Linked DNA regions of Streptomyces venezuelae. The protein of the gene in region 2 interacts with the protein of the main gene of each other region in a pairwise test. Links are inferred from orthologs where the notes say so. Each region holds a gene or a part of one and is shown on either strand. Other genes may lie near its edges. The genes, in order: panC and DEJ49_RS06560.

Region 1 (15,236 bases), 3.0 Mb from region 2 along the record:
CCGATGGCGAACGTGTGGCGCCCGGGACCGCGTGTCGCCCCTCCCCACTAGGGATGTCTTACCCGTAAGGACTGACACTCCATGCGGCGCGCCCCGGTTCCCTCAGCTACGGGCGAACACCCTTGCGTCGCCGAACACGTCCTTACGCCCTCTTTCCGGGTACGCAGCGCGTTCATGCCGCCACCCTGCGTAACCCGAGCGCCGTCCCGGCTGTTGCTCCGGCATGGCCCTCACAGTTCCTCAGCCCCGGGTACCGGTCGAGCAGAGCGACCCGGTGCGGCAGTGGTACGAGAACGAGCTCGGCTGGGCGACCGCCCCCGGGCCCGGCCCCGCGCGGCTCCTGACGGGGCTGCGCTTCGACGTCCTGGAACTTCCCGCGGAGGCCGGTTTCGCGGTGCTGCGCCACCTCGGGCCGAAGGCACCGGTGGCGCTGCGCGGGGAAACGATGCGCCTCCTGGTGAGCGCGGGCAGCGCGGACGAGCTGCCGGGGCTGCTCGACTGGCTGGAGTGGGGGCACATCCCCCTCGGGCTCACCGCGATCGGGGCGGGCGGGCGGATCGTCGCGCCGACGCCCCCGGGGTGGTCCGGCTCGCGGGGGGCCGCCGTCTGGCTGCGACCCCCGGAGCCCGGCTGTGAGGTGGAGCCGACGCTGCCGGCGCTCCCGTCCCTGCCCGGGGTGGGGGGAGGAGGGACTGCGCAGCACAGCGATCCCGCCGTGGGCTCCGGTCTCGTACGACTCGTGGACACGGCGGCGACGCAGTGCCACCGGGTCCGGCTGCGGCGTCGCAGCCGTCAGCCGTTGGCCTTCTCGTAGGCCTCACGAATGGACGCGGGAACGCGGCCGCGGTCGTTGACCTCGAAACCGTTCTCCTTCGCCCAGGCGCGAATGGCGGCCGTGTCCTGGCCACCGCTCGTCGCGGCGGCGCGCGCCTTGCCGCGACCGCCCGCGCGGCCACCGGTACGCCGGCCGGCCTTCACGAAGTCCTCAAGGGCACCGCGGAGCTTGTCCGCGTTGGCCGTGGTGAGGTCGATCTCGTACGACTTGCCGTCCAGCGCAAACGTCACGGTCTCGTCTGCCTCGCCACCGTCGAGGTCATCGACAAGAAGGACCTGAACCTTCTGTGCCACCGGATTTCCTTTCATCGATAACTGTGAGACCGGGCCGCAAGCCGCACGACACGCGCCGTCGATTCACCGGCCCCTGTTATATGCAGTACTGCAGTACGTCGGAAAGCAAACCGCTTTTGCTGGAAAAACACAAACCCCTGGGAGAGACCGGGTACCCCTAGAACCCTGGAAACGTGCGCGTTTCGGACATAGCCCACCTGGGCAGGGGACGGTCGGGAATACCGGGTGACGATCACAGATGCAGAAGCATCCGGCTGTTGCCCAAGGTGTTCGGTTTCACTCGTTCGAGGCCCAGGAACTCGGCGACGCCCTCGTCATAGGAACGCAGGAGCTCGCTGTAGACATCTCCGTCGACCGGAGTCTCGCCGATCTCCACGAAGCCGTGCTTCGCGAAGAAGTCGACTTCGAAGGTGAGACAGAAAACCTTGCGGACGCCGAGCCACCCGGCGGTCTGCAGCAACTTGCCCAACAGCTGATGCCCCACTCCGGCGCCCCTGACCTCGGGATTCACCGCGAGAGTGCGCACTTCGGCGAGGTCTTCCCACATGACGTGCAGAGCGCCGCAGCCGACCAACTCCGCGTTGTCGTCGCGTTCCGCCACCCAGAACTCCTGGATGTCCTCGTAAAGCGTCACCGTCGCTTTGTCCAGGAGGATCCGCTCGCGGACGTAGGAGTCGAGGAGGCGGCGGACGCCCGGCACATCGGAGGTTCGCGCCCTCCGGACGGAGACTGCTTTTGCGCTGAGTTCGCTGAGTTCGTTGCGTTCGGGGACCTCTGCTGGCATGAAGCGGACGCTATCGCTCTGCATCGCGCTCGACGGAGGCGGGGTTCTCGGGGGGTCGGGTGACTTCGGGGGGTTGGACGACTTCGGAGCGTTGCGCGACTTCGGGGCGTTGTGCGGGTTCGGAGCGTTGCGCGACTTCGGGGCCTTGGACGATACGCATCGCGTCGCTCAGCGCTTCCCGCTGTTCCGCCGACATCATGCCGAAGAAGGCGACGAGTGCGGCGGCGGGGTTGTCGCTCCGCGACCAGGCTTCGTTCATCAGTGCGGCTGCGTAGGCGGCACGAGTGGAGACCGCCTCATATCGATAGGCGCGGCCTTCCGCTTCGCGGCGCACCCAGCCCTTCTGATGGAGATTGTCCAAAACGGTCATCACGGTGGTGTACGCGATGGACCGTTCCTCCTGAAGGTCTTCCAGGACTTCTCGAACGGTCACGGGGCGGTTCCACTTCCACACCCGCGTCATGACTGAGTCTTCGAGTTCTCCCAATGGACGAGGCACAGCAGAACAATAGTGGGAGACGTCACTATTGGCGTGATGCGTGAGGGACGTGGCGTACGCCCAATTTCTGGAACTTCCGCAACAAAAAGGGCGTACGACTCGAAACGCGCGCGGGTCGTACGCCGGGGGCTGCCGCCGGGATGGGGTGTGGGGTGCTGCCGGGTGCTGCCTTGCGGGGCCGTGCTTGGCCTTGCGAGGCCGTGCGTGCCCGTGCCGGTGGGTCAGGCGCTGCCGGTCTTCGGGGTCTGCCGGACGGCTTCGGCGCGGGAGATCGCGGCGTCCACGGCCGCGTCCTCCTTGGCCTTGTTGGCGCCGCCCTGGGTCTTCACGATCGTCACGATGAGCCCCGTGAAGAACACGGCCATCACTACGGGGGGCACGAGCGCGGAAACGTAGTCCATGCCCTCCAGAGTAGCTAGCCCGCGACGAGCTGGTGCGGCGGGTCCGCGGGCGCGGCGGGCGCGGTGGGCCCTCCGGGTGCTCCGGGTGCCTCGGGCCGCCGTTTGGGCGGGAAGACCTCGGCGGGGGTGGGGACGGGGCGGGGTGGGGCGGGGGCGTGGGCGGGGCGCTCGGCGGGCTGCCGGGGTCCGGGGGCGGCGGCGACTTCGGTCCCCGCCCCGCCGGGGAGGGCGAGAAGGCGGGTGCGGGAGGCCGGGATGGGGAGGGGGGCCGGGGTGGCGGGGGCGGTCACGGGGACGGCTCGGCCCGCGAGGCGGGCGCGGACGGCTCGCTCGGCGATGACGCGGCTGCGGTCGAGCAGTGCGGCCGCGGTGGGGTTGCCGCGGAGGGCGCGCAGGGCGGCGAGGTCGTCAGGGGTCGGCTGGTAGCCGCCGCCCAGGACGTCGTCGAGGAGGGCGAGGTAGCCGGCGGCGGTGCCGGGCAGGGCGGCACGGTAGCGGGCGAGGTCGGCCACGAGAAAGGCGCGCAGCCTGGCGCCCTCGCGCACGGCTTCGTCGACCGATTCGGCGAGCCGGAGGCAGTCCTGGACGTCCTCGTCGCGGACGGGGCTGGGGTGCAGGGCGAGGCCCAGGGCGCGACGGAGCACTCGCAGCTCTTCCGCGCTGAAGGCCATGCCGCCCCGGGATCCGTATGGCGTGGGCATGGACTGACGATACGCGCCAATCGGACAAAATCCGCTTAACGCCAATTCGGGCGGGTCGCCTTGGGCGGGGTTCGCTTCGGGTCCGTCTGTGGGTGCGGGGCCGCGGGGGTATGTGCGTACTCGCCATCCCTACGCCCCGCCCGACATTCCCGACCGCCATGGCTGGCTCGGTGCTCCGTGCGCACATACCCCCACGTCCCCTCCGCGTCTCGTACGCGCCTGCGGTCCGGTAGGGGCGGGGGGCAACGACCACCGGGCCCACCGGATGCTGAGGCTCCGCACCCACCCTGCCGGTGGGCCACGACAGACACCCAACCCACCCCACGCCAGTGGGTACTGCGCCCCCACCCACCCCCACCCCCTGCCCCACCCGAGTGAGCACAGCTCCCCACCCACCCACCCGCCCCTACCCCCGCCGGACGTCGCGGGGCAAACGGGCGGGTGGGTGGGGAACATCCGCCGCGAAGCGGCGGGGGCGGTGCTCCTACCCGCACGGGGCGTCGCGGGGTGAACGGGTGGGTGGGTGGGAGTTATCCGCCGCGGAGCGGCGGGGCTGGGGCTCCTGCCCGAGCAGGGCGCCCCGCCCGGGAGGGTTAGTCCGCGCGGCGGCGGGCCAGGGCGTAGGCGACCGCGCCGATGCCGAGCGCGGCGACCGCCACGACGGCGAGCCAGGGGAGAACCCCCGCACCGGCCCCCGCGAGGGGGGACGGGGAGGGCGACGCCGCGTACGCCACCGGCGCGGAGCCGACAAGCACCGCCCCCAGCGCCACAACGCCCATCCACAGTCGTTTCACGTGCCTCATCCGCTCCAGCCCGCCCCACACCCACTCAAGTCCCCGTCCAGCGCAGACTCTTGCAGAAGCGGAGGCGTAGTGCACACAGGCCGAGCACCAATCGGCGGCAATCGGTCAACTACGGGCAACGTTCCGCTCGTAGACGAGCCGAAGCCCGATCAGCGTCAGCCACGGTTCGTGCTCGTCGATGACCGACGCCTCGCCGAGGACCATCGGCGCGAGACCACCCGTGGCGATGACCGTGACGTCGTCCGGGTCGCCGCCCGCGCCCGCCAGTTCGCGGGCCATCCGGTTCACGACCCCGTCGACCTGCCCCGCGAAGCCGTACAGGATGCCCGCCTGCATGGCCTCCACCGTGTTCTTGCCGATGACGCTGCGCGGCCGGGCGAGCTCGATCTTGCGGAGCTGGGCGCCTCGTACGCCGAGAGCCTCCACGGAGATCTCGATGCCGGGGGCGATGACCCCGCCCGCGTACTCCCCGCGCGCGGACACCGCGTCGAACGTCGTCGCCGTGCCGAAGTCGACGACGATCGCCGGTCCGCCGTACAGCTCGACCGCCGCCACCGCGTTGATGATGCGGTCGGCGCCGACCTCCTTGGGGTTGTCCATGAGGATCGGGACGCCGGTCTTGATGCCGGGCTCGACGAGGACGGCGGGCACGTCTCCGTAGTAGCGCCGCGTGACCTCGCGCAGTTCGTGCAGGACCGAGGGGACGGTCGAGCAGATGGCGATGCCGTCGATGCCGTCGCCGAGCTCGTCGCCGAGCAGCGGGTGCATGCCCATCAGGCCGTTGAGGAGCACGGCCAGTTCGTCGGCGGTGCGGCGCGCGTCCGTGGAGATGCGCCAGTGCTCGACGATGTCCTCGCCGTCGAACAGGCCGAGGACGGTGTGGGTGTTGCCCACGTCGATGGTGAGGAGCATCAGTCGCGCACCGCTTCTCGCAGGTCGAGTCCGATGTCGAGGATCGGGGACGAGTGGGTGAGGGCGCCCACCGCGAGGTAGTCGACGCCCGTCTCGGCGTACGCGCGGGCGTTCTCCAGGGTGAGGCGGCCCGAGGACTCCAGGAACGCGCGGCCGTCCACGAGGGCGACGGCCTCCGCCGTCTCGCCGGGCGTGAAGTTGTCCAGGAGGATCAGGTCGGCGCCCGCGTCGACGACCTCGCGCAGCTGGTGGAGCGTGTCGACCTCGACCTCGATCGGCACCTCGGGGAACTGCTCGCGTACCGCCTTGAAGGCCTGCGCCACGCCGCCCGCGGCGACCACGTGGTTGTCCTTGACCAGGGCCGCGTCGGCGAGCGACATCCGGTGGTTCACGCCGCCGCCCATGCGGACCGCGTACTTCTCCAGGGCGCGGTAGCCCGGCGTGGTCTTGCGGGTGTCGCGGACCTTCGCCTTCGTGCCGTCCAGGGCGTCCGCCCACGCGCGCGTGGCGGTCGCGATGCCGGAGAGGCGGCACAGGATGTTCAGCGCGCTGCGCTCGGCGGTGAGCAGGTCACGGGTGCGGGTGGTGACGCTGAGCAGGACGTCGCCGGCCGCGACGCGGTCACCGTCCTCGACGTGCCGCTCGACCTCGAACTCCTCCTCGCACACCACGGAGATGATGGCTTCGGCGACCCGCAGGCCCGCGACGGTGCCCGCCTCGCGCGCCGCGAAGTCGGCGGTGGCGACGGCGTCCTCGGGGATGGTGGCGGCCGTGGTGACGTCGACACCGCCGGCCAGGTCCTCCTCGATGGCCATGTGCGCGATGTCCTCGATCTGCACGGGATCGAGCCCTGCCTCGGTCAGGAGCTGTACGAGCGCGGGGTCGAGGCCGCACTCCATGGGGTCGTAGGCGTCGTCACCGCCGCAGCCGCAGGCGTCGCCGCAGCCACCGCCTGCGGCTGAGGGGGCGGCGAGGGGGAGGTCGTCGGGGGTGCTCACGGTCACTGCTCCTGGGGACTGGGACGGGTCGGAGGGAAGTCGTGGGTCTCGGTCGTGTGCGCCGCCAGCGTCCTGTCCGGATTGAGGCGTACGACGATGTGGCGCCGCCAGGCCGCGTCGTCGCGGTCGGCGTGGTCCTCGCGCCAGTGGCAGCCGCGGGTCTCCTCACGGCGCTGGGCGGCGGCCACCAGGACGCGGGCGACGCACAGGAGGTTGGTGGTCTCCCAGGTGTCGACGCCGGGCTCGGCCGTCTTGCCGTGCTCCGCGAGCGCGCCCGCGGCCTCGGCGTGGACGCGGGCCAGCTGCGCGGCGGTCTCGGTGAGGGAGGCGGCGGAGCGGAGAACTCCGGCGCCTTCGCTCATGACGCGCTGGATGGTGAAGCGGGCCTCGGCCGGGAGAAGGGGGTGCGTCGGGGTCCCGGGCGGGGTGACGGGCACCGGCACGCGCGCGTGGAGGGTGTTTTCCGCGTGGCGGGCCACGATGTCGTCGGCGATGCGCTCGGCGTAGACGAGGCCTTCGAGGAGGGAGTTGGAGGCGAGGCGGTTGGCGCCGTGCACGCCGGTGCAGGCGACCTCCCCGCAGGCGTAGAGCCCCGGAACGGTGGTGCGGCCGTGCCGGTCGGTGCGGACGCCTCCGGAGGCGTAGTGCGCGGCCGGGGCGATGGGGATGGGCTCGGTGACGGGGTCGATGCCGTGCGCGCGGCAGGCGGCGAGGATCGTCGGGAAGCGGTTCTCCCACATGTCGGCGCCGAAGTGCCTGGCGTCGAGGAACATGTGGTCGGTGCCTTTTTCCTGCATGCGGCGCGTGATGCCCTTGGCGACGATGTCGCGGGGCGCCAGCTCGGCCAGCTCGTGCTGTCCGACCATGAAGCGCACACCGTCGGCGTCCACGAGGTGCGCGCCCTCACCCCGGACGGCCTCGGAGACCAGCGGCTGCTGGCCCTCGGCGTCGGTGCCGAGGAACAGCACCGTGGGGTGGAACTGCACGAATTCGAGGTCGGAGACCTCCGCGCCCGCGCGCAGGGCGAGCGCGACGCCGTCGCCCGTGGAGACGGACGGGTTGGTGGTCGCGGAGAAGACCTGGCCCATGCCGCCGGTGGCGAGGACGACCGCGGGGGCGTGGACGGCGCCCACGCCGTCGTGCTGGCCCTCCCCCATGACGTGCAGGGAGACACCGGCGGTGTGGCCGTCGGCGTCGGTGAGGAGGTCGAGGACCAGCGCGTTCTCGATCGTCGGTATGCCGCGCGCGCGGACCGCCTCGACGAGGGCGCGGGAGATCTCCGCGCCGGTCGCGTCGCCGCCCGCGTGCGCGATGCGGCGCCGGTGGTGGCCGCCCTCGCGGGCCAGCTCGATGGCGCCTTCGGAGTCCTTGTCGAAGTGGGCGCCGGTCTCGATGAGGCGGCGTACGGCACCGGGGCCCTCGGTGACGAGGGTGCGCACGGCCTCCTCGTCGCAGAGGCCCGCGCCCGCGACGAGCGTGTCGTCCAGGTGCTCTTCGGGTGTGTCGCCCTCGCCGATCGCCGCGGCGACGCCGCCCTGCGCCCAGCGGGTGGAGCCCGCGTCCAGGCGGGCCTTGGTCACCACGACCGTCCTGAGTCCCGCGGCCGCGCCGCGCAGGGCGGCCGTCAGCCCGGCCACTCCCGAGCCGACGACCACGATGTCGGCGTCGAGGGACCAGCCGGGGGCGGGCGCGTGCAGCCGTATGCCGGTGGCGCTCATGCGGGGACTCCGTTCGCGTGGACGGCTGCCGCGGCCGGGCCTGTGCGGTGCGCGCTCATACGGAGGCTCCGAACGTCAGCGGGATGTTGTCGATGAGGCGCGTCGAGCCGACCCGGGCGGCCACGGCGAGGACGGCCTCGCCGCGGTGGCCGGGGCGGACCTCGGTGAAGTCGGCGGGGTCCACCAACGCCACGTAGTCCAGCTCCAGCGGGGGGACCAGGCGGGCGGCCTCGTCGAGGACGAGGCGGGCCGCGGTGACGACGGCGGCGGGGCCGCCGGTCGCGGAGGGCTCCGCGGACTCCGCCACGGCGTGCGCGTCGGCCGCCGCGCGGGACTCGCCGATCTCGCTCAGGGCGACGGCACGCGCGCGTGAGGCGGGGGCGCTGGCGGCCCGTGCGCGCAGGGCCTCCTGGGCGGCGTGCCGGTCGCGTCCCGCGAAGAGGGCCTGGGAGAGGGCGAGGGCGGTGCGCCGCTCCTCCGGGGCGAGGTAGCGGTTGCGGCTGGAGAGGGCCAGGCCGTCGTCCTCACGGACGGTGGGGACGCCGACGATCTCCACGGGGAAGTTCAGGTCGCGGACCATGCGGCGGATCAGGGCGAGCTGCTGGGCGTCCTTCTGCCCGAAGAGGGCCACATCGGGCGCGGTGAGGTGCAGCAGCTTGGCGACGACGGTGAGCATGCCGTCGAAGTGCCCGGGGCGGGTGGCGCCTTCGAGGACGGTGCCCATGGGTCCCGCGCCGACGCGGACCTGGGGTTCGCCGCCCGGGTAGACCTCGTCCACGGAGGGCGCGAACACGATGTCCGCCCCGGCCTGTTCGGCGATCTTGATGTCGGCGTCGAGGGTGCGCGGGTAGCGGTCGAGGTCCTCGCCGGCGCCGAACTGGAGCGGGTTCACGAAGACCGTGACGACGACCTCGCCCTCGGGTCCCGCGACGCGGCGGGCGGCGCGGACCAGGGAGGCGTGCCCGTCGTGCAGGGCGCCCATGGTCATGACGACGGCGCGGCGGCCCGCACGCGCGCGCGTGCGGAGCGACTCGGCGGTGTGCAGGAGCGTGGTGCGCGTACTCATCGGCTCCCCCCTTCGGCTCCGTTGGAGAGCACTCCGAGGAGGTCCTCGGCGAGCTCGGGCTTGAGCAGGCCGTGGGCGAGGGCGCGGTCGGCGGTGGCGCGGGCCATCGCGAGGTAGCCCGCGACGGTCTGCGGGGCGTGCTTGCGCAACTCGGCGACGTGGGCGGCGACGGTGCCCGCGTCCCCGCGCGCGACGGGTCCGGTGAGCGCCGCGTCGCCCGAGCGGAGGGCGTTGTCCAGGGCGGCGCCGAGCAGCGGGCCGAGCATGCGGTCCGGGGCCGCGACGCCCGCGTCGCGCAGCAGATCCATGGACTCGGCGACCAGTGTGACCAGGTGGTTCGCGCCCAGGGCGAGGGCCGCGTGGTAGAGCGGGCGGTTCTCCTCGGCGATCCACTCGGGCTCGCCGCCCATCTCGATGACCAGGGCTTCCGCGGCGAGCCGCAGCTCCTCGGGGGCGGTCACCCCGAAGGAGCATCCCGCGAGGCGCTGGACGTCGACGGCGGTGCCGGTGAAGGTCATGGCGGGGTGCAGTGCGAGCGGCAGGGCTCCGGCGCGCAGGGCGGGTTCGAGTACCTGTGTGCCGTACCGCCCGGAGGTGTGGACGAGCAGCTGGCCGGGGCGCACGGCGCCGGTCTCGGCGAGGCCCTCGACGAGGCCGGGGAGCGCGTCGTCGGGGACGGTCAGGAGCACCAGGTCGGCGCGTTCGAGCACCTCGGCGGGCGGGACGAGGGGGACGTCGGGGAGCAGCGCGGCGGCCCGTCGCACCGACGTGTCGGACACGCCGGAAGCGGCCACGGGACGGTGGCCCGCGAGCTGCAGCGACGCGGCAAGCGCGGGTCCCACCCGGCCCGCTCCCACGACTCCCACGGTGAGCCTCGCGGGGCGGTCCCGCGGGTCTGGCTGATGCGATGCGTTCACGCGGCGGCGCCTTCCGTTCCAGTCCGCTCGGGGTACCGGACGATTTCTCGTCATGTTAACGCGATTGGTTGGCGCCGCGTCTTCGGCTGTCCACAGGCTGTGGTTATTCATATGACCGGTGAGCGGAGAACGGGTCATGCTCGGAGGATGCCCTCTGAAAGCGCAGTAGAAGAGCAGCCGGACTCGCGGGAGACGCCGGACGCGGACGAGATCCGGGCGGCCCGCCGCCGCGCCGCCGCCGTGGGCGCCGCCCGGACCTTGCACCGTTCCGTCCTGCACGTCCCGCTCACCGAGCGCCTGTCGGCGCTGGCCGCCGCGGCTCCCGACGTGGTCGGCCCCGAGGACCCCACCGACGTGTACGGCAACGCCGTCGTCGCCACCCTGGAGGGCGAGGTCGCCCGGCTGCTCGGCAAGGAGGACGCCGCGTTCTTCCCGACCGGCACGATGGCGCAGCAGGTCGCGCTGCGCTGCTGGGCGGCCCGTACGGGGAACGCGACCGTGGCGCTCCATCCCAGGGCACACCCCGAGGTGCATGAAGGGTCCGCGTTCTCCGTGGTCAGCGGGTTGCGGACGGTGCATCCGACGGACCAGCCGCGGCTGCCCGAGGCGGACGAAGTACGGTACTTCGAGGAGCCTTTCGGGACGCTGATGCTCGAACTTCCGCTCCGGGACGCCGGTTTCGTCCTGCCGCGGTGGGAGGAGCTGGAGGCGGTCGTGGCGGCGGCCCGCGAGAGGGACGCGGTCGTGCACTTCGACGGCGCCCGGCTCTGGGAGTGCACACCGCATTTCGGCCGGAGCCTCGCGGAGATCGCCGGTCTCGCCGACTCCGTGTACGTGTCGTTCTACAAGTCCCTGGAGGGGCTGAGCGGCGCCGCGCTGGCCGGCCCACGCACGCTCGTCGAGGAAGCGAGGGTGTGGCGCCACCGCTACGGAGGGCAGCTGTTCCAGCAGTTCCCCGTCGCGGTGTCGGCGCTCCTCGGCCTGAAGCACACGCTGCCCCGGCTGCCGGAGTACGTCGCCCACGCGCGCGTGGTCGCCGACGCGCTGCACGAGGGGTTCGCGGCCGCGGGCGTGCCCTGGTCGCGCGTGCACCCGGAGCGCCCGCACACCCACCAGTTCCAGGTGTGGCTTCCGTACGCCTCCGACGTACTGGACGAGGCCTGTCTCGGGCAGGCGGAGGAGACCGGCACGCTGCTCTTCGGGCGCTGGTTCCCGGACGGGCCGCCCGGCCTCTCGGTCACGGAGGTCACCGTGACCGAGGAAGGCCTCAAGTGGACGGCCCATGGCGTCAGGGAAGCGGTCGCGGAGTTCGTACGAAGGATCCCCGCGTGAGGCGGGCCAGGGCGGCGCGGACCCGGCCGCGTGCGGGGCGTTCGGCCACGACCGCGCGGAAGCGGCCGTAGTCGCGGACTTCACGGACCGCCTGCCAGTCGTGCTGTCCGGGGGCGGGCGGGGTCGGTCCGCCGTGCTGCGCGGCGCGGTAGGAGTCGAGGAGGAACTGCTGGGTGACGCTCATGACGGATACCTCTCGGAATAAATAGTACTTAACGGACATCGATGGGCCGGTCGTGCCCTGCTCGGTCGTCGACGGTGACGGGTGGGTCGACGGGTGGGGTCGAGGGTGGGTGTCGGGGGCCGGTCACGGCGGCGCTGCCGTGCCTCCTGCTTCCCGATGACCACAAGCCTGCTCCTGCCGCCCCGTCCGCGTCGCGTCGATTGACGGCGCTCGTCAATCGACGGCCGCGCTGTCAGTGCGGAGGTGCACCATGGGGCCATGAGCGTGAGCATCGACATCAGCGGCCTTGCCCAGGAGCGGATCCACGTCGTGCCCTCGCCCCTGTCCGAACTCGGCATGTCGCTGCACGCCCTGTCCGAGCCGGGCCACCACCCGGGGCTGCAGGGCTGGGTGACGGCCGTGTCCACGCGCCTGGACCCCTGCCTCGCGGACCGCCTCTGCGAGGCCGACTTCCTGTGGCGCACGACGTTCTCCGACGTCTTCGCGCCCTTCGCGGGACTGCCGGGGCGGAGCGCGCTGCCGGGGGCCACGCTCGCCGAGGAGCTCGACCAGCTGGACAAGCTGAGCGACGAGCAGTTCGTGGACGCGGCCCTGGAGTTCACCTGCCAGTCGACGTACGCGGAGCCGGACCGCAGGCTCCTCGCCGACCCCGCCGTGCAGCGGCGCGCGCTGGACCTCGCCGCCGCGCGCGGCCCGCACCAGGTGCGGTTCACCAAGCGGCTCCTGGAGGATCCGCCGGTCGTCCGCGCGTGGTTCCGCACGCTCATGGAGGACTGCGACGAGGCCTTCTTCGCCGACACCTGGGCCCGCGTGCACCACCAACTGGCCGCGGACGCCCGGCACAAGACCGAGCTGCTGCGGCGCAAGGGGCTCGCGGAGGCCCTGAAGGCCATCTCCGGAGCGGTCTCCCTGGACGAGAGCGGTCAGGTCATCACCGTGGACAAGATGTCCGACGGCCGGACCACCACCGGCTCCGGCGGCCTGACGATCGTCCCGACGAGCCTCGGCTGGCCGCACCTGTGGGTGCTGCACCGCAAGGGCTGGCAGGCGTCGATCACGTACCCGATCAGCGCTCCCGGCCTCACCTCACCGCCCACCGTGGAGCAGCTGACCCGCCGCATGTCCGCGCTCGCCCACCCGGTGCGGATGCGCCTGTGCCGCCACCTCGCGCGCGGGGCGTACACCACGAGCGAGCTGGCCGACGCGCACGGCATGACGGCGCCGGAGATATCCCGGCACCTGAGCGTCCTGAAGAAGGCGGACCTGATCACCACGCGCCGCAGGGGGCGCTATGTCCAGCACCAGCTGGACATCAGCGTCGTGTCCCGCCTGGGCAGCGACTTCATCGAGGGCGTGCTGCGCTAGGAAGCGCCCCCGGCCCGCACGAGCCCCGTCTCGTACGCGAGGACCACCACCTGCACCCGGTCCCGCAGGTCCAGCTTGGTCAGGATGCGTCCGACGTGCGTCTTCACGGTCGCCTCCGACAGGACGAGCCGCGCCGCGATCTCGCCGTTCGACAGGCCCTGCGCGACCAGGATCATGACCTCGCGCTCGCGGTCCGTGAGGCGCTCCAGGTGCTTGTGCTGCGGCTGCCCGCCGGCGTTCGGCAGCATCGGCGCGAAGCGGTCCAGGAGCCGCCTCGTCGTGGACGGCGCGACCACCGCGTCACCGCTGTGCACGGACCGGATCGCGGCGAGCAGCTCCCCCGGGGGCACGTCCTTGAGCATGAAGCCGGACGCGCCGGCCTTCAGCCCCGAGAAGGCGTACTCGTCGAGGTCGAACGTGGTCAGGATCAGGACCTTCGGCGGGTTGGCGTCCTGGCAGATGCGCCGGGTCGTCTCCACGCCGTCGAGCTTCGGCATGCGGACGTCCATCAGCACCACGTCGACCTCGGTCCCGCGCAGCACCTCCAGCGCCTCCACGCCGTCGCCCGCCTCCGCGACGACATCCATGTCCGGCTGGGCGGCGAGCACCATCCGGAACCCGGTGCGCAGCAGCACCTGGTCGTCGACGAGCATCACGCGGATCGACATCAAGGGTCCTTCCGAAGGGCTGTGGGGTGGTGTGCTCAGTGTGCGGGTTTCAGCGGCAGCAGCGCACTGATCCGGAACCCGCCGCCGGGACGGGGCCCCGCGTCGAGCGTGCCGCCGACCATGCCGACCCGCTCGCGCATGCCGATCAGGCCGTGCCCGCTGCCGTCGGCCCCGCCGTCCTCGTACAGCTCGTGCGGGGCGCCCTTGCCGTCGTCCTCGACCAGCAGCCCGAGGCCGTCGTCGAAGTAGACCAGACGCACGCTCGCCCCGGCGTTCTCACCGCCGTGCTTGCGGGTGTTGGTGAGGGCCTCCTGCACGATGCGGTACGCGGTGAGCTCGACGCCGCTGGGCAGGGGGCGCGGGGTGCCCTCCACCTTGTAGTCGACGGGCAGGCCCGCCGTACGGACCTGCTCGATGAGGTCGTCGAGCTGCTCGACGTCCGGCTGCGGGACGTACTCGCCGCTCTCCTCGGGCTCCCCGGTGCGCAGCACCCCGAGCAGCCTGCGCATCTCCGCGAGCGCCTGGCGGCCGGTGCCCGAGATGGTCTCCAGGGCCTTCTTCGCCTGGTCGGGGGCGGTGTCCATGACGTACGCGGCGCCGTCGGCCTGGACCACCATCACGGAGACGTTGTGCGCCACGACGTCGTGCAGCTCGCGGGCGATCCGGGCCCGCTCGGCCGCCACCGCGACCTTCGCCTGCGCCTCGCGCTCCTTCTCCAGGCGGTCGGCGCGCTCCTCCAGCTGTGCGAAGTAGGCGCGGCGGGTGCGGATGGAGTCGCCGAGGACCCAGGCGAGCGCGAAGGGCACGATCTGGAACATCGTGAGCAGGACGAGCCCGACGGTGTCGGTGTTCTCCGTGGGCCAGCGCATCATCGACAGCGGGGCCGCGCACAACCCGCCGACCAGCGCGAACCGCGAGGCCCAGCGCGCTCCGTCGGCCGCCGCGGTGTAGACGATCACCAGCATCGCGAAGTTCGCGGGCATCGTCCCCACGTCGAAGACGAGCTGGAGGAAACCGAGGACCGCGGCGAGCACCAGCATCTTCTCGGTGGCGCGGCGGCGCAGCGTCATCACCAGGGCGAACCCGAGGGCGATGGGGATCGACAGGGCCTGCGGCTCGCGCCCTGCCCCCTCGGCCATGGACACCAGACCGATCCCGGAGATCCCGAGCAGGACGAAGGCCCAGAAGCCGTCGACCCATGTCGGGTGTCTGCGGAGGAAGTCATAGAGGCGCTGCACGTAACCCAGCGTAGGCAGGCCATCGGCGCCCTTGGGTCAACCGAAGGTCCGATCCGTAGCAGGTACATGTACTCCCCAAGGTGGAGGCCCGCTTAGCCTGCGGGCTGTGACGAACGACAAGGAAGTGCTACGGACGACCGCGCCGCGCGGCTGGCGCGAGGCCACGGAGACGGCTCTGTACGGCCCTCAGGGCTTCTATCGCCGCCCCGAGGGCCCGGCGGGCCACTTCCGCACGTCCGTGCACGCCTCGCCCCTCTACGCGGGCGCCGTGGCCCGTCTGCTGACCCGCCTGGACACGGCACTCGGTCACCCGCACGAGATGGCCTTCGTGGACATGGGGGCGGGCCGCGGCGAGCTCACCGCGGCCGTCCTCGCCGCGCTCCCCCCGGATGTGGCGGCACGCGTGCGTGCGTACGCCGTGGAGCTCGCGGAGCGCCCGGCGGACCTCGACCCGCGCATCGAGTGGCGGAGCACTCCGCCGGCCGGAGTCACGGGCCTGCTGTTCGCCAACGAGTGGCTGGA
Region 2 (14,947 bases):
GACGCGTCCACGATCGTGCCCGAGGCCCGCGACGCGCTCGGCGGCACCGTCGACGTGTACTGCGCCAACGCCGGGCTCGGCTCCGGCGGCAGTGAGGCCGCGCCCGAAGAGGTCTGGGCCGCCGCCTGGGACGTCAACGTCATGGCGCACGTGCGGGCGGCCCACGCGCTGCTGCCCGACTGGCTGGAGCGCGGCAGCGGCCGCTTCGTCTCCACCGTCTCCGCGGCCGGCCTGCTCACGATGATCGGCGCCGCGCCCTACAGCGTCACCAAGCACGGCGCGTACGCGTTCGCCGAGTGGCTCTCCCTCACGTACCGCCACCGCGGCATCAAGGTCCACGCGATCTGCCCGCAGGGCGTCCGCACCGACATGCTCGCCGCCACCGGCACCGCGGGCGACCTCGTGCTCACCCCCACCGCCATCGAACCGGACGACGTCGCCGCCGCGCTCTTCGCCGGCATGGCGGAGGACCGCTTCCTGATCCTGCCGCACCCCGAGGTGGCCGCGTTCTACCGGGCCCGCGCCGAGACCCCCGACAAGTGGCTCAAGGGCATGAACCACATCCAGCAGAAGTGGGAGGAGAACGAGCGGTGAACGACCACCTGCCCCTCGGGTCCCCGTACGCCGCCAAGCCCTGGCTGGCCCGGCTCAACGACGCCCAGCGCGCGCCCGTGCACCCCGCGCCCTCCGTGCCCGACGCGTTCCGCGCCGCCGTCGAGCGCGCCCCCGACCACACCGCGCTCGCCTACTTCGACGGACGCCTGACCTACCGCGAGACCGACGCCCTCAGCGACTCCGTGGCCGGGCACCTCGCCGCCCGCGGCGTCGCCCGCGGCGACCGCGTCGCGATCCTCCTGCAGAACACCCCGCACTTCGTGCTCGCGCTCCTCGGCGCCTGGAAGGCGGGCGCCACCGTCGTCCCCGTCAACCCCATGTACCGCACGGCGGAGGTCGGGCACGTCCTCGCCGACGCCGGAGTGACCGCGCTGGTCTGCTCCGACCGTGCCTGGGAGACGTACCTGCGCGACACCGCCGCCGACTCACCGGTCCGTGTCGTCCTCACCGCCTGCCAGCTCGACCTGCAGACCCGGAACGACGCCCGGGTCCTCGACTTCGAACGCCTGCCCGTCGCCGACGACGCCGAAGACCTGATCGCCGTCGCCCGCCAAGGACTCCCCGCCCCGGCCGACCGCGCCCTCGCCCCCTCCGACGTGGCGCTGATCAGCTACACCTCGGGCACCAGCGGCACCCCCAAGGGCGCCATGAACACCCACGGCAACATCACCTACAACGCGGAACGCCAGCGCACCGGGTCCGGCATACCCGAAGGCGCCTGCTACTTCGCGATGGCGCCGCTCTTCCACATCACCGGCATGGTCGCGCAGGTCGCCGCCTGCATCGCCAACGCCGGAACGCTCGCGCTCGCCTACCGCTTCGAGGCCGGGGTGGTCCTCGACGCATTCACCGAGCACCGGCCCGCCTACACGGTCGGCCCGTCGACCGCCTTCATGGCGCTCGCCGCCCACCCCTCGGTGACCCGCGCCCACTTCGACTCCTTCGCGATGATCTCCTCCGGCGGCGCGCCGCTGCCCCCGGCCCTCGTCGAGAAGTTCCGCGCCTCCTTCGGCCCCTACCTCCACAACGGGTACGGCCTCACCGAGTGCACCGCCCCCTGCGCCTCCGTGCCGCCCGGCCAGGAGGCCCCCGTCGACCCGGTCTCGGGCACCCTCGCCGTCGGCGTTCCGGGCCCCGAGACGGTCGTACGCATCCTGGACGACCTCGGCGCAGAGGTGCCGTTCGGGGAGCACGGCGAGATCGTCGTCCGCGGCCCCCAGGTCGTCCCCGGCTACTGGCAGCGCCCCGACGCCACCGCCGAGGCCTTCCCCGACGGGGAACTGCGCACCGGCGACATCGGGTTCATGGACCCGGCGGGCTGGCTCTACGTCGTCGACCGCAAGAAGGACATGATCAACGCGTCCGGCTTCAAGGTGTGGCCCCGCGAGGTCGAGGACGTCCTCTACACCCACCCCGCCGTCCGCGAGGCGGCCGTCGTCGGTGTCCCCGACAGCTACCGGGGCGAGACGGTGAAGGCGTACGTCAGCCTGCGTCCCGGCAGCGACACCGGACCCGAGGACCTGACCGCGTACTGCAAGGAACGGCTCGCCGCGTACAAGTATCCGCGCGAGGTCGAGGTACTGGAGGAGTTGCCGAAGACGACAAGTGGGAAGATCCTCCGGCGGGAACTGCGTTCCCGCCCGACCGACAGCAAGTGACGCGAAAGGCAGGTGGCGGCAGTGGCCAGAACGACGGACGGTGACGGGACGCCCGTCCCGCAGCGACTCCTCGCCGCCGCCACCAGGCTCTTCGCCGACCAGGGCTACGACCGGACGTCGGTCCAGGAGATCGTGGAGGCGGCCGGGGTCACCAAGGGCGCGCTCTACCACTACTTCGGCTCCAAGGACGACCTGCTCCACGAGGTCTACGCCCGGCTGCTCCGCGTCCAGCAGGAGCGGCTCGACGCCATCGCCGACGCGGACGCGCCGGTCGCCGACCGGGTCCGCGACGCGGCGGCGGACGTCGTGGTCAGCACGATCGACAACCTCGACGACGCGTCGATCTTCTTCCGCTCCATGCACCACCTCGGCCCGGAGAAGAACAAGCAGGTCCGGGCGGAGCGGCGCCGCTACCACGAACGTTTCCGGGCCCTGATCGAGGAGGGCCAGGAATCGGGCGTCTTCTCCAAGGCCACCCCCGCGGACCTGGTGGTGGACTACCACTTCGGCTCCGTCCACCACCTGTCCACGTGGTACCGCCCGGAGGGCCCGCTCTCCCCTCAACAGGTGGCGGACCACTTGGCCGACCTCCTCCTGAGGGCCCTGCGGGCCCCCTGAGGGGCGCGGGGAACTGCGCGAGCGGCCCCGCCGGGCCGCACCCGCCGTAGGACCTGCCGCGGCAGACGCGACCGCGCCCCGGTGGGGGCTGAGCGCGCAGTTCCCCGCGCCCCTGAGGTCGCTACACGTACCGCTTGAGTTCGCGGCGGGCCAGCGATCGCAGATGAACCTCGTCCGGGCCGTCCGCCAAGCGCAGCGTCCGCGCCGCGGCCCACAGTTCGGCGAGCGGGAAGTCCTGGCTGACGCCGCCCGCCCCGTGCAGCTGCACCGCGCGGTCGAGGATGTCCACCACCGCGCGCGGCGTCGCGATCTTGATGGACTGGATCTCCGTGTGCGCGCCCTTGTTGCCGACCGTGTCCATCAGCCACGCCGTCTTCAGGACAAGGAGGCGCAGCTGCTCGACGGCGACGCGCGCGTCCGCGATCCACTCCTGCACGACGCCCTGCTGGGCGAGCGGCTTCCCGAACGCCGTACGCGACACGGCACGCCGGCACATCAGCTCGATGGCACGCTCCGCCATGCCGATCAGCCGCATGCAGTGGTGGATGCGGCCAGGACCGAGCCGCGCCTGCGCGATGGCGAAGCCGCCGCCCTCCTCGCCGATCAGGTTCGACACGGGGACGCGGACGCGGTCGAAGACGACCTCGGCGTGACCGCCGTGGTAGTGGTCCTCGTACCCGTACACCCGCATGGCGCGCCGGACTTCGAGCCCGGGGGTGTCGCGCGGGACGAGCACCATCGACTGCTGGCGGCGGATGTCGGCGCCCTCGGGGTCGGTCTTGCCCATCACGATGAAGATCTTGCAGTCGGGGTTCATGGCCCCGGAGATGTACCACTTGCGGCCGCTGATGACGTAGTCGTCGCCATCGCGCTCGATGTGCGTCGTGATGTTCGTGGCGTCGGAGGAGGCGACGTCCGGCTCGGTCATCGCGAACGCCGAGCGGATCTCCCCGGCGAGCAGCGGCTCCAGCCACTGCTTCCGCTGCGCCCCGCTGCCGAACTGCGCGAGCACCTCCATGTTGCCGGTGTCGGGCGCGGCGCAGTTCAACGCGGTGGGCGCCAACTGTGGCGATCGACCGGTGATCTCGGCGAGCGGTGCGTACTGGAGGTTGGTGAGTCCGGCACCGTGCTCGGCATCGGGCAGGAACAGATTCCACAGCCCCTGCCGACGCGCCTCGGCCTTCAACTCCTCCACCACGGCGGGGGTGTCCCACGGCGAGGCGAGCGCGGCGCGCTGCTCGTCGGCGACGGCCTCAGCGGGGTAGACGTGGTCGTCCATGAAGGCGAGCAGCTTGCCGCGCAGTTCCTCGGTACGCGCGTCGTATGCGAAGTCCACGGCGGCTCAGCCTTCCTGGAGGGTCGTCAGACCGTGCTGGATGAAGACGGGCACGAGCTCGCCGATCCGGTCGAAGCCCGCACCGACCGTCTGGCCCAGCGTGTAGCGGTAGTGGATGCCCTCCAGGATCACGGCGAGCTTGAACCACGCGAACGCCGTGTACCAGGAGACGGCCGACACGTCGCGCCCCGAGCGCGCGGCGTACCGCTCGATCAGCTCGGCCGGGTCCGGGTGGCCGGGCGCGCCCGCGGTGGTGCTGACGGGGGAGTCGGGCACCTCCAGCTTCGCGCTGTACATCACGAGCAGGCCCAGGTCCGTGAGGGGATCGCCGAGCGTGGACATCTCCCAGTCGAGGATGGCCTTGATCCGGTCGTCGTCGCCTATGAGGACGTTGTCCAGGCGGTAGTCGCCGTGGATGACGGTGGGCGCGGGGGAGTCGGGGAGCGAGCGGCCGAGCGCCGCGTGCAGCTCGTCGATGCCGGCGAGCTCGCGGTTGCGGGACGCGTCGAGCTGCTTGCCCCAGCGGCGCAGCTGCCGGTCGAGGAAGCCCTCGGGCCGCCCGAAGTCGCCGAGCCCGACGGCCGCCGGGTCGACGGCGTGCAGGTCGACGAGGGTGTCGACAAGACCGAGCACCGCGTCACGGGTGCGCTCGGGGCCGAGCGGCGCGAGCTCCTCGGCGGTGCGGTACGGGGTTCCGTCCACGAACTCCATGACGTAGAACGGCGACCCGATGACGGCTTCGTCCTCGCAGAGCAGCACCGGCGCGGGCACCGGCACGTCCGTCGGGTGCAGCGCTGCGATCACCCGGTGCTCGCGCTTCATGTCGTGCGCGGTGGCGAGGACGTGGCCCAGCGGGGGGCGCCGGACCACCCAGCGCGCGGTGCCGTCGGTGACGGCGTACGTGAGGTTGGACCGGCCGCCCTCGATGAGCCGGGCGGAGAGCGGGCCGCCGACCAGGCCGGGCCGCTCGCGGTCGAGGTGGCCGCGCAATTGGTCGAGGTCGAGGCCCGGCGGATGGTCTGAGCTCATCTTCGCTCCTGATCGGCATGGTGGTGGCGTGCCACTGCTTGCTGGCTGCCCTACATGATGCCGACCAGTCGGTATGCCGTCCAGAGGCTACCGCGCCCCGTCGTGGGGCGCGGGCCGGGCGGAGCTCTCAGTGGTCGTCCCAGTGCCCGTCGTGCGACGCGTGCCGGTGGCCGTCGTGCAGATAGTCGACGTGGTCGCCGTGCGTCACGGAGTCGTGGCCGCAGCCGTCCCCGTGCTGGTGGTCGTGGCCCTGGTGGGCGGTGTGGCCGGTCGGGTCGCACTCGTCGTAGTGGTCGGTGTGCAGACGGTGCATGTGGCCGTCGTGCGCGTAGTCGACGTGGTCGCCGTGCGGCACCTCGGGGTGGCCGCAGGCCGGGCCATGGACGTGGTCGTGCACGGGGTGTTCGTGGTGGAGGGTGGTCATGACGCGCACCTTCTCGGGCTCCGGGGGAGGGTTGACCCTCTCAGGCTAGCCCCCAATGCCCGCTTATTTCCCATATGCGATCCTTGTCAGCCTCGACGATGTTTCTCCCGACCTCCGCGAAGGCGACCCCTCATGAAGGCGATCAGTTACCGCAGCTACGGCGGGCCCGAAGTCCTCGAGTACGGAGAGGTGCGCGACCCCAAGGTCGGCCCCGACTCCGTCCTGGTGAAGGTCCGCGCCGCCGCAGTCAACCCCGTCGACTGGAAGTGCAGGGAAGGGCACCTCGACAGCCTCCTGGACCCGGTCTTCCCCGTGATCCCCGGCTGGGACGTCTCCGGCGTGGTGGTCCAACCGGGCGCCGCGGCACCGGAGTTCGCGGTGGGGGACGAGGTCATCGGCTACGTACGCGAGGACTTCCTCTCCCGCGGCACGTTCGCCGAGTACGTCGCCGCGCCGATCCGCACCTTGGCCCGCAAGCCGCGCAACCTCACGTTCGAGGAGGCCGCGGGCCTCCCGCTCGCCGGCCTGACCGCGTACCAGGTCGTCAACCAGGCCCTCGAGGTCACCGAGGGCGACGTCGTGCTCTTGCACGCGGCGGCGGGCGGCGTCGGCTCGATCGCCGTGCAGCTGGCCCGGCACGCGGGCGCCCGCGTCATCGGCACCGCGAGCGAACGCAACCACGACTACCTGCGCGAGCTGGGCGCCGAGCCGGTCACCTACGGAGAAGGCCTGGTGGACCGGGTCCGCGGACTCGCCCCGGAGGGCGTCGACGCGGCGTTCGACACGGTGGGCGGCGACACGCTGAAGGCGTCCGCGGAGCTCCTCTCACCGGGCGGCCGCCTTGCGTCCATCGCGGACGGCGGGGTGATCGGCCTGGGCGGCCACTACTGCTTCGTACGCCCCGTCGCCGAGGACCTCCAACGCCTCTCCGAACTCGCCGAACAGGACGTCGTGACCGTCCACGTCGACAAGACGTTCCCGCTGGAACAGGCGGCGGAGGCACACCGCCTGAGCGAGGAGGGCCGGACCAGAGGCAAGATCGTGGTCACGGTGGAGTGGGGCGACTGACGCGCCCACACCGCCCGAACAGCCCGCTCCGGGAGTTGGAGCCGGCCCGCACCCGCGCACGAGACGGGAGGGGACGCGGGGGTATGTGCGCACGGAGCACCGAGCACACGGAGGCACCCGGAAACATCGGACCCCGCCGCAGGGATGGCGAGTACGCACATACCCCCGCGGCCCCGCACCCACAACCGAACCCGAGGCGCCCCAGCCGCACCTAAAACCAACCCCGAAGCGCCCTCAGAGCAGCATCACCACCGCACACACCGCCAGCGCCACCGTGCACAGCGCAGCGACCCGCGCCGCCCGCAGCGACATCGTCCGCGGCCGGGCCACGGTCAGCGTGACCATCCGGCGGTGGGCCACCACCAGGAACCCGAGCCAGAGCAGCAGGCACAGCGCACACGCGAGTACCCCGAACGCCGTGGCCCCGTCGTGCAGGACCGCGCGGGCGCCGAGCACCGCCGCCACCGTGCACGACAGAGTCGTACGCCGCCACGCCAGACGGGTGCGCTCCGGCTGAAGACCGGGGTCACGGACCCGCGCGGACCCCCGCCCCGCCCCCTCCGTCACCCCTCCCACCCGAACAGCACGACCACCACCATGGCGACCGCGACCACCGCGACGGCCAGGCTCAGCACCGTCGGAAAGCGGCTGGACGGCAGATCCTCGCCGCGCCGCATGGCCCGCTCGCAGCGCACCCAGTGGTTGACGGCGCGCAGCGAGCAGAGGACACCCGAGGCGAGCAGCGCGAGCGCGAGCCCGATCCGCCACCCCCAGCGCAGATCCGGCAGGAACTGGTCCACGGCGAAGCCGCCGCCGATCAGCGCGAGCGCGGTGCGCAGCCACGCCAGGAAGGTGCGCTCGTTGGCGAGGGAGAAGCGGTAGTCGGGGGTGTCGCCGTCCTCGCGAATCCGCTCGGGCGCGAACCACAGCTTCAGGCTCTGTACGAAATAGCTCACGGCCGCACCATAGGCCGTGTTGATCAAGCCCCGTCGAACCCCGTCGGTCACACCGCGCGGAAGGCCCTCAGCCGGTGGTAGGCGTCGAGCCCGTCCGGCACCCACTCCCACTCGTCGAGCCGCCGCGCCAGTTCGTCCTCCGTGACGAAGGCGTGCCAGGCGACCTCCTCGGCCTGCGGCCGCACGGGCAGCTCGCAGCGGACTTCGTAGAGGTAGGACCACCAGGACTTCCCGGCGCCGTCGTCGTACAGGAACTTGAACAGCGGGGTGGGCCGCGGCAGTCCACGCACGCCGAGCTCCTCCTCCGCCTCGCGCAGCGCCGCGTCGTCGTAGGACTCCCCGGCTCCGACCACGCCGCCGACGAACATGTCGTACAGCGAGGGGAAGACGAGCTTGGTCGGGGTGCGGCGGTGCACGAAGACGCGCCCCTCGGCGTCGCGCGCCAGGATGAACGTGCAACGGTGGCGCAGCCCGCGCGCGTACGCCTCACCGCGCGGGGCCGAGCCGACCACCTCGTCGTGCTCGTCGACGATGCTGATCATCTCTTCACGGGGGTCGGGCGCGGGCCCGCTGCCGACAGTCATGCACCCCATCCAACCCCACCCCCATCCAACCTCGCCCCCACCCGACCCCACACCGCCGAGCCAGGCCCGCCGCCCCGATCACTGCCCCATGACGTACTTCACCGTCGGCCCCGCCGTCCAGCCGCCGTCGACGGCGAGCTCGGCGCCCGTGACGTAGGAGGCGGCGTCGGAGAGGAGGAAGACCATGGCGCCCGCGATCTCGTGCGGCTCGCCGACCCGGCCCATCGGGGTGTTGGGGTAGTTGCCCTCGCCCTTCTCGATGCCGACCTGGGCGGTCATCGGGGTGTACGTCATGCCGGGGTGGACGGAGTTGACGCGGATGCGGGCCGTGCCGAGCTCCACCGCGCCGATCTTGGTGAGGCCGCGCACGCCCCACTTGGACGCGCCGTAGCCCGCGGTGAGGGCGAGGCCCATCAGGCCGGCGGCGGACGAGATGTTCACGATGGAGCCGCCCCCGGCCTCCTTCATGGCGGGCACGACGGTCTTCATGCCGATGAAGACGCCGGTGAGGTTGATGTCGAGGACCTTGCGGAAGTGCTCGACGGACTCCGACTCCAGGAACTGGCCGGTGGATATCCCGGCGTTGTTCACCAGGCCGTGCACGCCGCCGAACTCGGTGACGGCCAGGTCGACGACGCGCTGCCAGTCCTCCTCCGACGTCACGTCGTGGTGCGCGAACCGGGCGCGCTCGCCGAGCTCGGCGGCGGTGGCCTCGCCCTCGTCGGCGAGGACGTCGGTGAGGACGACGTTGGCGCCCGCCACGACGGCCTGGCGGGCGGCCTCCGCGCCGAGGCCGCGCGCGGCGCCGGTGATGATGACGGTGCGGCCGGTGAGGTCGTGCTGGCTCATGAGGGGTCTCCAGGGGTGGGGGTGGGATACGGGGCCCGCAGCAGCGCTGCGGTGGTGGCGACGAGGTCGGCCAGGAAGACGTCCTCGCCGGTCAGGGGGGTGGCGCCGACCAGGTACTGGCGCGCGCGGTCGCCCAGCGCGGCGCCGACCAGCGTGAGCGCGAGGTCGAGCCGTTCCAGCCGGATCGGCTCGGGCAGGCCGGGGGCGAGGTCGACGAGGCAGTCCTCGATCCGCCCGATCAGCGTCCAGTAGACGGTGCCGTCGAGGGTGGGATGCGGGGTACGGGTGCGGACGCCGCTCTCGTGGCTGAGCTGGGCGGAGATCCGCAGACAGCGGCGCCCGCGCTCGGTGCGGAGCTCGGTGGCCTCGGTGCGGACGAGGGCGGTGAGGAGTCCGTGCAGACCGATGTCGTCGCCCGCGCGGGCGAGCTCGTCGGCGAGGACCTGCTCGGTGCGGTGCTGGCGGGCGGCCATCACGGCGTCGAGGAGCCCGGCGCGGGAGCCGAAGTGGTACTGCACGGCGGAGGGGTTGCTCTGCCCCGCGATCCGCACGATGTCCCGCAGCTGGGCCCCGTCGACGCCCTGCGCGGCGAACACCTCTTCCCCGGCACGGATGAGCTTCTCCCGGGTCTCGGGACCTGAAGTTCTGGCCATGGACCGATACTAATGCTGCCCATTATTAAAAAGCGAGCGAAACGGGATCTGTGGTCGCAGCCCGTCAGGCAGGTGTTTCGACCCGTCCGGCGTTCGAGGACGAGCCGGGCGAAGCCGGCGATCGACGGTGCCTCGGTCGGAGGTCAGCCCCTCACGCTGACGGAGAGGACCCGGTCAGCCCCCGGCAAGGCAGGGTGCAACCCCAGCAGCACGACCCCCACCACGATCGCCGCGAGCCCCGCCGCCTCCCAGGCGAGCGCCCCCGTGTCCGCGCGCAGCCGGTCGCCGAGGAAGCCGACGCCGCACGCGATGCCGGCCAGCGGCTGCGTGGCCGTCAGCGCGGGCAGCGACATCCGCAGCGGCGCCGTCTCGAACGCGCTCTGCACGAGGACGAGGCCCACCACGCCGAGCACGAGCACCCCGTACGGCTGCCACCCGCCGAACAGCTCCCCGAACCCGCCCTCGGAGAACCGCTCCCCGCTGACCCGCGTCAACGCGTCCTGCACCCCGTACAGCAGCCCGGCCGCGACCGCGAGCAGCACGGGCGCGGCGCGGAGGCGGGACTTCTTCGCGTACGCCGTCAGGAGCAGCGCACCGCCGACCATCACGCCGACGATCAGCCAGTGCCGCGCCGGATCGGTCACCGCCTCGCCGCCCCGCGGCTCGCCGGCCACGATGAACGCCGTGACGCCGCCCGCGAGCAGCGCGAGCCCCGCCCAGCCCTGGCGGCCCAGTGGCTGCTTCGTCCGGCAGCGGGAGAGGCCGAGGGCGAAGAGCAGGTTCGTGGCGAGGAGCGGCTCGACGAGTGAGATCTCCCCGCGCCCGAGGGCGACCGCGCCGAGGGCCATGCCGCACACCATCAGGCCGATCCCGGCGAGCCACCGCGGCACCCGCACCAGGTCGAGGAGCAACCGCGGCGAGAGGAAGTCGCCCAGCGGGGCGTGGCGCGCCGCGTCCTGCTGGAGGACGAAGCCGAAGCCGAGGCAGCAGGCGGCGCCGACGGCGAGGACGAGAACCAGGACCGACACGTCACGCACCAGACAGACGAAGCGGAGGGGGCAGGGGATCAGGCCGACGATAGCCGCCCCCCGCACCCGGCGCGCCCTCTCGCTTGACGAACTCCCTCGCCCTGTCGGTTGACGTCCGTCACTCCGCTATCCAGGATCTGACCTGAGCGCGAGATGACCCACCAGTAACGTTGCGGGCCCACTCCGGACCCGGTCCGGGACCCCTGTCGAGGAGGACGACCTCAATGGCGTACGACGCAGATGTGATCGTGATCGGGGCAGGGCTCGCCGGACTCGCGGCGACCGCGGAGCTCGTCGACGCGGGCCGCCGGGTCATCCTCGTCGACCAGGAGCCCGAGCACGCGATCGGCGGTCAGGCGCACTGGTCCTTCGGCGGTCTGTTCTTCGTCGACTCGCCCGAGCAGCGGCGAATGCGGATCAAGGACTCGCACGCGCTCGCGCTCCAGGACTGGATGGGGACGGCGGCGTTCGACCGTCCGGAGGACCACTGGCCGCGCAAGTGGGCGGAGGCGTACGTCGACTTCGCAGCCGGCGAGAAGCGGTCCTGGCTGCACGGGCAGGGCGTGCGGTTCTTCCCCGTCGTCGGCTGGGCGGAGCGCGGCGGTTACGACGCGCAGGGCCACGGCAACTCGGTGCCCCGTTTCCACATCACCTGGGGCACGGGCCCGGGGCTGCTCGCGCCGTTCGTGCGCCGGGTGCGGGCCGGGGTCGCGCGCGGCCTGGTCCAGCTGCGGTTCCGGCACCGCGTCACGGGTCTCACGCGGAGCGCGGGCAGCGTCGACACGGTCTCCGGCGAGGTGCTCGAACCGTCGGCCGTCGAGCGGGGCGAGGCCAGCAGCCGCGTGGTGACCGGCGACTTCGAGTTCCGGGCCCAGGCGGTGATCGTCACCTCCGGCGGCATCGGCGGCAACCACGACCTCGTCCGCGCCAACTGGCCCGAGCGGCTCGGCACCCCGCCCCAGAAGATGATCTCCGGCGTCCCCGCCCACGTGGACGGCAGGATGCTCGGCATCGCCGAGGACGCGGGCGCGCACCTGATCAACCGCGACCGCATGTGGCACTACACCGAGGGCATCCAGAACTGGAACCCCATCTGGGACCGGCACGGCATCCGCATCCTGCCGGGCCCCTCCTCGCTCTGGCTGGACGCGCGCGGCGACCGGCTGCCCGTGCCGCTGTTCCCCGGATTCGACACGCTCGGCACCCTCGAACACATCATGAGGACCGGGCACGACTACACGTGGTTCGTGCTCAACCAGCGCATCATCGGCAAGGAGTTCACCCTCAGCGGTTCCGAGCAGAACCCCGACCTGACGGGCAAGTCCGTGCGCGGCGTCATCGACCGGGCGCGCTCCGAAGTGCCCGGCCCCGTCAAGGCGTTCATGGACCACGGCGTCGACTTCGTCGTGGAGAAGGACCTGGGCGCCCTCGTGCGCGGCATGAACGCCCTCACCGAGAAGCCCCTCATCGACGAGGACAGCCTGCGCCGCACCATCGCCGCCCGCGACCGCGAGATCGCCAACCCCTTCACCAAGGACCTCCAGGTGACGGCCATCCGCGGCGCCCGCAAGTTCCTCGGCGACCGGCTCATCCGCGCCGCCGCCCCGCACCGCATCCTCGACCCCAAGGCGGGCCCGCTCGTCGCCGTCCGCCTCAACATCCTCACCCGCAAGACCCTCGGCGGTCTGGAGACCGACCTGTCCTCGCGCGTCCTGACCGAGGGCGGCCAGCCGCTCCCGGGTGTGTACGCGGCCGGGGAGGCCGCCGGATTCGGCGGCGGGGGAGTGCACGGCTACCGCTCGCTCGAAGGGACCTTCCTCGGCGGCTGCCTCTTCTCGGGCCGCACGGCGGGCCGCGCCGCCGCCCGCGCGGTGAAGTGAGCGCGGTCCGAGTGTGCGTCGAGCGTGGATCCAGTGTTTCTCCAGTGCGGGGTGGTAAGAGAGTTCGCCCAGGTGGCGGGTGAAGTCTGCACATTCTGAGATGAGTTGGTGAAGGCGCTGAGACCACCGGGCCTTGACGTGGAGCAGTGCCTACCGCTTTGCTGTGCGTGATCATCCGTACGCAAGCCGCCTCGGGGAGGACGTCCCGCGGTGCCACCACCCCCGCCCCCACTGGGCCGCTCCCGCAAGAAGGCCGCCGGGCACGCCTTCGACGCCGCACTCGACGACGCCGAACTCGTCGCCGCGCGCGCGGCCTTGGCGCAGGGCCGCTGGACCGAGGTCCGCGCGCTGCTCGCCGCCACCGGCGACGACTGGGACCGCAGGGGACACCGCGTCGACGTCCTCGCACAGGAGCCCACCACCACCGCGTGGGCGCGCGACTGGCGGCTCGCCGAGCCCGAGAGCCACGACGCCGAGGTGCTGCTCGCCTTCGCCGCCGTGCACAAGGCGCTGCGCGGGAAGGAACGTTCGGGCAAGGTGCGCGAGCGGTGCCGCGAGGCCGCTGCCCGCGTGCCCGCCGACCCCACCCCGTGGCTCGCGCTGCTCATCCTCGAACGCGCGCTGGGCCACGAGGAGGACGTCGTGCGCCTCTTCGACGAGATCAGGCACCGCCACCCCGAACACCACCACGCCCACCACCTGATGGTGGCCCGCCTCGCCGAGCGGCGCCCCGGCGCGGGCCAGGACCCGATGCACGAGGTGTACGACTTCGCGTCCTGGGCCGCCGAGCAGGCCCCCGCCGACTCGCCGCTCGCCGTCCTGCCCGTCGTCGCGCACGCCGAGCGGTACCGCGTCCTCGCCCACGCGGGCCTCGAATCCGCCGACCCCGCCGCGTCCGGGCACTGGGTCGGGCGCCGCGCCCGCGGCGTCATGAAAGCCGCCTTCGACTGGTGGCTGGAGTGGGAGACGCCCGACGAACCGGGCCACCCCCGCTGCCACGTCGACCTCAACTTCCTTGCCCACGCGAAGTCCTGCGAGGGCAGGGCGGCCGAAGCCGCCGCGCTCTTCCACCGCATCGGACGGCACGCGACCCCGGCCCCCTGGTCGTACCCGGACCGGGATCCGTACGCGGCGTTCACCGCCGCACGGGCCGCCGCGTTCGGCTCGGCCTGAAGCCTGAAGCCTGAACCTGAAGCTTGCAGTCTGAAGCACTCACCGAACCTCTGAAGAACCTCCGAAAGGACCACCGCGCCATGGCGACGGGAAGTTCGAGCCCGAGCGGCACAAGATCCACCGGCGACCCAGCGGGCGCCACCGGGATCAGTACGTACAAGGGAGAGGAGCAGGCGCTCCGCGCGGGCCGGCTCGGCACCGCGGGCCTGCTGCTCTCCGTGCTCGCCGCGACCGGGCCCCTGATGGTCGTCGCCGGCGTCATGCCCACCACGTACGGCGTGATGGGCATCGTCGGACAGCCGCTCCTCTTCCTCATCCTCGGCGTCGTCCTCGCCCTCTTCAGCCTCGGGTACGCCGAGATGAGCCGCCACGTGCACAACGCCGGCGCGTTCTACGCGTACATATCCCGCGGCCTCGGCGGCACCGCGGGCGCGGGCGCCGCGCTGGTCGCGCTCGTCGCCTACAGCGCCCTGCAGGCGGGCCTGTACGGGCTGCTCGGCTTCGAGGTGTCCGGGCTGCTCCAGACGTACTTCGAGGTCGAGGTCGCCTGGTGGATCCCGGCGCTGGTCACCGTGGCCCTCGTGGGCGTCCTGGCCTGGATGAAGATCGACCTCAACGCGCGCGTGCTCGGCGTGCTGCTCCTCATCGAGGTGGCGCTCGTCGTCATCTTCGACATCGCCGCCGTCGTCGACCCGGCCAAGGAAGGCCTGTCGCTGCACGCGTTCAACCCGGACACGCTCACCGGCGCGGGCGTGGCCACCTCGCTCTGCTTCTGCATCGCGGCCTTCACCGGCTTCGAGCAGGCCCCCGTGTACGCGGAGGAGACCAGCCGCCCGCAGGTCGTCGTCGCCCGGGTGATGTTCTTCGCCGTCGGCTTCGTCGCCGTCTTCTTCGCGCTCAGCTCCTGGGCGCTGACGGTCGCGGCGGGCCCCTCCGGCATCGTCCCCGCCGCACAGGAACAGAGCGCGGGGCTGCTCTTCGGCCTCACCGAGTCCCGGCTCGGCGGCACCTTCACCGACGTGCTCCACGTCCTCTTCGTGACCGGCATGTTCGCGGCGATCCTCAGCTTCCACAAC

The links.
Region 1: the proteins of DEJ49_RS06560 (region 2) and panC interact in binary tests that used the Escherichia coli proteins (3 or more experiments, as listed by UniProt). The link is inferred for Streptomyces venezuelae from one-to-one orthologs.

The regions. Positions count from the first base shown.
Region 1 is NZ_CP029191.1:4,513,273-4,528,508, reverse strand. The notes cover bases 7,006-10,004. They hold panC (pantoate--beta-alanine ligase), read right to left. Parts: upstream 9,011-10,004; coding sequence 8,000-9,010; downstream 7,006-7,999. Other genes in these bases: DEJ49_RS20485 (Rossmann-like and DUF2520 domain-containing protein), read right to left, coding at 9,007-9,927; DEJ49_RS20495 (L-aspartate oxidase), read right to left, coding at 7,006-7,944. In the rest of the region: DEJ49_RS20540 (SCO3374 family protein), read left to right, coding at 224-814; DEJ49_RS20535 (histone-like nucleoid-structuring protein Lsr2), read right to left, coding at 793-1,128; DEJ49_RS20530 (amino-acid N-acetyltransferase), read right to left, coding at 1,361-1,912; DEJ49_RS20525 (BlaI/MecI/CopY family transcriptional regulator), read right to left, coding at 1,923-2,411; DEJ49_RS20520 (hypothetical protein), read right to left, coding at 2,633-2,812; DEJ49_RS20515 (hypothetical protein), read right to left, coding at 2,827-3,483; DEJ49_RS20510 (hypothetical protein), read right to left, coding at 4,107-4,307; DEJ49_RS20505 (type III pantothenate kinase), read right to left, coding at 4,422-5,228; nadC (carboxylating nicotinate-nucleotide diphosphorylase), read right to left, coding at 5,228-6,226; more of DEJ49_RS20495, read right to left, coding at 6,229-7,005; DEJ49_RS20480 (threonine aldolase family protein), read left to right, coding at 10,075-11,259; DEJ49_RS20475 (hypothetical protein), read right to left, coding at 11,216-11,443; DEJ49_RS20470 (DUF5937 family protein), read left to right, coding at 11,702-12,808; DEJ49_RS20465 (response regulator transcription factor), read right to left, coding at 12,805-13,476; DEJ49_RS20460 (sensor histidine kinase), read right to left, coding at 13,512-14,714; DEJ49_RS20455 (SAM-dependent methyltransferase), read left to right, coding at 14,821-15,236. UniProt on the Escherichia coli protein: Catalyzes the condensation of pantoate with beta-alanine in an ATP-dependent reaction via a pantoyl-adenylate intermediate.
Region 2 is NZ_CP029191.1:1,478,850-1,493,796, reverse strand. Bases 6,521-9,230 are described here. They hold DEJ49_RS06560 (NUDIX hydrolase), read right to left. Parts: upstream 8,289-9,230; coding sequence 7,752-8,288; downstream 6,521-7,751. Other genes in these bases: DEJ49_RS06550 (TetR family transcriptional regulator), read right to left, coding at 9,134-9,230; DEJ49_RS06555 (SDR family oxidoreductase), read right to left, coding at 8,367-9,137; DEJ49_RS06565 (YidH family protein), read right to left, coding at 7,312-7,704; DEJ49_RS06570 (DUF202 domain-containing protein), read right to left, coding at 6,983-7,315; DEJ49_RS06575 (NADP-dependent oxidoreductase), read left to right, coding at 6,521-6,748. Also shown: DEJ49_RS06605 (SDR family oxidoreductase), read left to right, coding at 1-594; DEJ49_RS06600 (class I adenylate-forming enzyme family protein), read left to right, coding at 591-2,273; DEJ49_RS06595 (TetR/AcrR family transcriptional regulator), read left to right, coding at 2,295-2,891; DEJ49_RS06590 (acyl-CoA dehydrogenase family protein), read right to left, coding at 3,013-4,227; DEJ49_RS06585 (phosphotransferase family protein), read right to left, coding at 4,234-5,256; DEJ49_RS06580 (hypothetical protein), read right to left, coding at 5,384-5,680; more of DEJ49_RS06575, read left to right, coding at 5,813-6,520; more of DEJ49_RS06550, read right to left, coding at 9,231-9,790; DEJ49_RS06545 (DMT family transporter), read right to left, coding at 9,934-10,818; DEJ49_RS06540 (FAD-binding dehydrogenase), read left to right, coding at 11,043-12,698; DEJ49_RS06535 (hypothetical protein), read left to right, coding at 12,909-13,871; DEJ49_RS06530 (APC family permease), read left to right, coding at 13,952-14,947.